DNA from 2 places in the Buttiauxella sp. 3AFRM03 genome. Region 1 is predicted to be linked to the other one. Evidence: predicted binding sites of a transcription regulator. Region 1 holds the regulator's gene; the other holds the start of a gene.
The links. Region 1 encodes CRP, which controls carbon source genes, mostly activating them, when cyclic AMP is high. Its sites were predicted from a motif close to ATGTGANNNNNNTCACAT; they were not measured.
Positions count from the first base shown of each region.

Region 2: the regulator CRP is predicted to act here: its motif matches at 1,573-1,590, upstream of drpB (cell division protein DrpB).

Region 1 is NZ_CP033076.1:3,399,785-3,402,932, forward strand. It holds gene D8682_RS17220 (YccS/YhfK family putative transporter) at 1-1,436, opposite strand, end outside; gene crp (cAMP-activated global transcriptional regulator CRP) at 1,528-2,160, opposite strand; gene D8682_RS17230 (OsmC family protein) at 2,474-2,878, shown strand; gene D8682_RS17235 (phosphoribulokinase) at 2,896-3,148, opposite strand, start outside.
Region 2 is NZ_CP033076.1:1,042,014-1,045,161, forward strand. It holds gene D8682_RS06380 (DNA cytosine methyltransferase) at 1-354, opposite strand, end outside; gene D8682_RS06385 (phosphohydrolase) at 465-1,169, opposite strand; gene drpB (cell division protein DrpB) at 1,273-1,509, opposite strand; gene ompC (porin OmpC) at 2,089-3,148, shown strand, end outside.

The DNA of each region.
Region 1 (3,148 bases):
CTGAGTGTGAGCAGTTGCAGGGTATATACCGCCGTCACGGTAAAACCAATCGTCGCCCAGCCATAGCTCTGGCGAATAAACAAATAGCTGACCAGCGTAATGACCAGCATCGCGGCCAGGGCAATGCTTTGTGGGAAGTGAAAGTGCAGGGCGATACCCGCAATAGCCAGGCCAGCAATGGTCCCTGCCGAACGGTGAAGAATGCGCACCCGCGTGGCACCGTAGCCGTTTTGCGTAACGAACATCACCGTCATTAAAATCCAGTAGGGTTTCGGCAGATGTAAAAATGCCCCGAAAAGACTGGCGATGGTTAGCATTACGCCTAGTCGGGCGGCGTTGCGCAGGGCGGCAGATTTCAACGACAAATAGCTTTTCAGTGCTGCCCACAGCGGTAAACGGCGCTGCCGGTCTTCCATTAAATCACGGGCGTACAGAGGGCGTTGGATGCGCAGCACGCGGGCGATACGGCTGAAGTGATAATGACAAAACTGCCCAACCGGGTTGTCCGGATTCTGGCGAGCAATTTTCTCGAGGGCTTCAATTTGTTTCTCCATCGTAAAACGCTGTGGGTAACGATGGTAGAGAATGTCATCGGCCAATACGCGCAAGCGTGCCGCAATGGTCTGCGCATTCCAGCGAATAACCGCTTCTGCATGGCTTTTCGCGACAAGTTTTTGCACCTCGGCAGGCTGGTGCAAACTGACGGAGATGTGCTCCTGCAAATCTAACGCTATCTGAAAAGAGCGTAACAAATGTTTGTAACCGTTCTGCTGATTCGCCGACAGCATATGCAGCTGTTGGTAGCAGATGGTGATCAGGTCTACGGCTTTTTGCTGGCGAGCCAGCAGTGGAGGCAGCGCTGTTTCGGGATCAGCATGTTGTGTCAGCATGCCGTATTTGGCTTCACAGTACTCCGCCAATTGGCGATAGAGCAGGCTTAACGTTTCGCGCAGCGGCTGCTCACGCCACATCCAGAACCAAAACCAGTTAAAGACTCCGTACCAAATCGTGCCGGAGACATATAACACCATCGGCTTCCAGATAGGCATATTGCCGGCCATGCTTAGCGTAAAGATGGCCGCAATCAGCGATGCCGGAAGCAAACGTGCGTGCAGGGCGCTGATTTCAGCGGTGACGCCTAACAAGAGCGCCATCACCATAAGAATGATGGGCAATGGGACCGCGGTGTAGAGCAGCAAAAGCTGCATGATTAAACTGCTGGTCGCAAAAAGAGTGCCGCCAACAATCAGGCGTTTAAAAAAACGCTTATGGGGTGTATCCAGACCAGCAATGTTGCAACAAGCGGGCACTAACGAGAAAAGCAGACCTAACTGCAAATTCCCCAGTAGTAAACCGATCCCCACAGGAAGGCACAGCACCAGCGTTTGCCGCAGTGCATAGTTAACTTCAGGGTGATAGATTAATCTTCTCCACATATGCTTGTCATACTTTGTGTTGCAGGTGTTTGGATTTTAAAGACAAAAAAAGGCGTGTCCATAAAGCAACACGCCTTTTTTGAAACGGAAATTAACGAGTGCCGTAAACGACGATCGTTTTGCCGTGAGCGGAGATCAGGTTCTGATCTTCCAGCATTTTCAAGATACGACCGACAGTTTCACGAGAACAACCGACGATCTGACCAATTTCCTGACGGGTAATTTTAATCTGCATACCGTCTGGGTGAGTCATTGCATCAGGCTGTTTTGCCAGGTTCAACAGTGTCTGCGCGATACGACCAGTCACATCGAGGAATGCCAGGTTACCGACTTTCTCAGAAGTGACTTGCAGACGACGAGCCATCTGGGAAGAAAGACGCATCAGAATGTCTGGGTTTACCTGGATCAGCTGGCGGAATTTTTTATAGGAAATTTCAGCCACTTCACAGGCAGATTTAGCACGGACCCAGGCACTACGTTCCTGGCCTTCTTCGAACAGCCCTAACTCACCAATAAAGTCGCCCTGATTCAGATAGGAGAGGATCATTTCCTTGCCCTCTTCATCTTTGATCAGAACAGCTACAGAGCCCTTGACGATGTAATACAGCGTCTCTGCTTTTTCACCCTGGTGGATCAGTGTGCTCTTCGATGGATACTTATGAATGTGGCAATGGGACAAGAACCATTCGAGAGTCGGGTCTGTTTGCGGTTTGCCAAGCACCATGCGCGGTTATCCTCTGTTTATAACTGGCTACCAACGACAGGACGCTAAACATCCTGTCTGGCGTTGCAAGTATTAGAATATTCCCCACTTTGGGGAGATGGCATGCAAGTCATTCTTGCTGCCTGTAATTAGTGACGTCCTTTGCATCTATGCATTACGTCAATGTATCAATGTAGCATCCGGATTGTTTTAGCATAGCTTTTGGCAGGTGTCTCCTATTGTCTCGTTTCAGCATGACGTAGGTCGCCTTCCGTTGCCAGTTTTGCTGCATCCGCGTACTCTGGAAGGTAATTTTTTCAATGGGAGAAGCAACATGCAGGCACGTGTGAAATGGGTTGAAGGGTTAACTTTCCTTGGTGAATCCGCTTCAGGACACCAGATTCTGATGGACGGTAATTCTGGCGATAAAGCACCGAGCCCGATGGAAATGGTACTGATGGCTGCCGGGGGTTGCAGTGCAATCGACGTGGTTTCTATTTTGCAAAAAGGCCGCTACGACGTCACCGACTGCGAAGTGAAATTGACCTCTGAGCGTCGCGAAGAAGCTCCTCGTCTTTTTACTCACATCAACCTGCATTTCATCGTGACAGGCAAAGAGCTAAAAGATAACGCGGTTTCCCGCGCGGTTGATTTATCTGCTGAGAAGTATTGCTCTGTTGCACTGATGCTGGAAAAAGCCGTAAATATCACGCACAGCTACGAAGTCATTGAAGGCTAGTGTGCAAAACAGGGCGGTTACTCGCCGCCCTGATTATTGATATTTCGTCCTTCCGCCAGACGCTTCACTAACGGCGTCATGATCAATTCCATCGCCAGCCCCATTTTGCCGCCCGGTACCACTATTGTATTGATGTGGGAAATGAATGAGCCTTGCAACATGGCGAGCAAGTAGGGGAAATCGATGTCATCCAACCCGCGAAAATGAATCACCACAAAACTTTCATCCAGCGATGGAATTCCGCGTGCAGCAAACGGGTTAGAGGTATCG
Region 2 (3,148 bases), 2.4 Mb from region 1:
GCATTGCCCGCCAATGGCTTCAAACCCGCTACGAATGCCGCCAATACCGGCAAATAAATCGACGAATTTAAAGGCGTATTTCCCGTGGTGTGCAGGTAACTGCGGCAACATATTTTGCAGCATGGCGCTTTCTGCTGGTGTCAGCGTGCGAGGCGAAGATTTACGGTTATACCAGCGGTTTAGCGATTCACGTGTCCAGTCGCCGCTGACCTGGCGCAAATGATGGGCCACTGTTTTCTGGTCATAGATTTCCAGAATTCGGCTCACTAGCGCAAAGTCTTCTTCTAGTTGCTGTTGTTGCAGGCGTTGGGATTGTTGTGAGAGTTGCTCGGCAATGGCGTCGAAGTCGTTCATCATGAACCAGTTTAGGGAAAATAGAGTGCAACTCTATCACTGATTTGACCCAGAGAAAAACAGAACAGCCCGCAACCAATGCGGGCATCATTTTAGTTTTAGAACGAAATTTATGAGGACTGTTTGGGGGAGGCGAATTGCTCGACAACACCACGATCGATACCGCAATAATCGCCCTTCAGTTCTGCACACAGCTTGGCCATGTAGTTAACCAAAAAATCAGCATTGAGCCAGGCCAGTTTACGCCCTGCCTCAGTTTGCATGGATTCAGGGAGCTTCAGCAGTTTTTTCTGGAAATGGTCAAGTGCATATGTGGAGTCATCCAACTCACGCCCACACGCTAACGGATCTTCGCTATCAAACAATGGTCGCCCCAGCGAACCTGAAATATAAAACACTCTCGCCAGGCCAATTGCACCAAGTGATTCCAGGCGATCTGCATCCTGCACAATTTTCGCTTCAAGAGTTTGCGGCGCAATTTGAGCACTGAAACTGTGAGCACGCACCGCATGAGCAATCGCATCGTATAACGTGCGAGGGAAATCGGGAAAATGAGCGTCAAGAATACGTAATGTTTCTTGTGCCGCCTGTGTAGAAGCGAGATGCCGTTCGGGATGGTTCTTTGGCAAATTGACGATGTCATGGAAATAACAGGCGGTGAGTACCACCAGCCAGTCGGCTTCGGTTGTTTCCATGATCTGTTGCGCGGTTTTCCATACGCGTCTGAAGTGGGCCACATCGTGGGCTTTATCGTCCTGCAACCAGTTATGGTGCAAGTACTCTTCGAAACGCTCTTGCCAGTGGGCTATTGGCATACGTGCTCCTTACTTCACAGCGGGATCCGGTACTTAATATGAGTACAAGATCACAAAATTAGCAAGTATCACCGTGACAACAACCCACTTTGGCACGATTTATTCACCTGGCCCGCGTGTACCAGGCGAGCCCACCTAATAATGCGGCTACCGCTCCCAGAACCAGCAACCCCATTAATGCCCCGAGCAGTTTTCCAGCCATCGAACCCATGTCCCCGCTGGTGACATTGCTCACCACCCAGAAGTAACGCAGAACTGCCCAAACCATGTACAGGCAAAATCCATAAAACAACCATAATGCCAATTTCCCACCTGGTGTGCGGGCGGGTTTCGCGTCCATAACGTCTGACATAACTCTCTCAACTGTTTAGTTTGTGTAATGCGATGGATACCCATCCGCTGCATGTGATTTTTATCACATTTATGCCGTTTTATGACAGCCTAAAACCTCTCTATTTAATCCGGAAGATTCTCAAATTGGCAATATATCAGGCCACCCCTCATAATTTTAACAATAAAATTACATTTGTGTATTTATCAACCATTCCCACGTTATTTATTTTATACACCCTTAATATAAAATTTAGTGATAATTAAATACAAAAATAAAAAAACTTATTTTCTAAATGCCAATTCTATCACTCACAAAGACTCATCGATAAAAATGCATTGTGTTTTGATATAAAAAATAGCAAACACATACTCACAATGCATTGGAAATATCCTAAAAATTAATAATTTACTTATTTTTCAATAATATAACTTAAGAATACACTGAAATATTTAGTCAAATTTCAACCAATACAGTTACATGTTTATTTATAAATAAACTGAACTAAGTGTAATAAGATTGCTGTGGATGTTGAGGACGAAATATAAGTAATCATTCATAATAATTATGACTTAAAGGAATATATAAATGAAAAGAACAGCATTGGCATTAGTGATCCCTGCTTTATTGGCAATGGGTTCTGCGCACGCTGCGGAAGTTTATAATAAAGACGGTAATAAACTGGACCTGTACGGCAAAGTTGATGCTCGTCATGTGTTCTCTGATGATTCAGGTCAGGATGGCGATGACACTTATATTCGCCTGGGCTTTAAAGGTGAAACTCAGATTACTTCCGAACTGACAGGTTATGGTCAGTGGGAATATAACATTCAGGCAGACAGCACTGAAGGCGATAGCCAATCATGGACTCGTCTGGGCTTCGCTGGCCTGAAATTTGGTGACTACGGTTCATTCGATTATGGCCGTAACTACGGCGTAGTTTACGACATTGAAGCCTGGACCGATATGCTGCCAGTGTTCGGTGGCGACTCTTACACCTATAGCGATAACTTCATGACTGGCCGTGGCAATGGCATGGCGACTTACCGCAACACCGATTTCTTCGGTCAGGTTGAAGGCCTGAACTTTGCTCTGCAATATCAGGGCGCGAATGAAGGATCTAACGGAGCCTTTGATCAGGAAGGCACTAACAACGGTCACAATGACATCAATTCACAAAATGGTGATGGCTGGGGCTTGTCCACCACATATGATTTCGGCATGGGCTTCAGCGCAGGTGCAGCATACGCCTCATCTGACCGTACCAACGAACAGCAAACCGGCTCAACTGCTGGCGGTGAAGATGCAGATGTCTGGACTGTTGGCCTGAAATACGACGCCAACAATATCTATCTGGCCACCATGTATTCGGAAACCCGCAACATGACGCCGTTTGGTGATGTTGATGGGTTTATCGCCAACAAAACTCAAAACTTTGAAGTCACTGCACAATATCAGTTCGACTTCGGTCTGCGTCCAGAAATATCTTACCTGCAATCTAAAGGTAAAGACCTGGCACAAGACTACGCACCAAACAGCGACTGGAACGACAAAGACCTGGTTAAATACGTTTCTGTTGGCGCGAACTACTACTTCAACAAAAACTTCTCCACCTACGTTGATTACAAAATCAACCTGCTGGATGGCG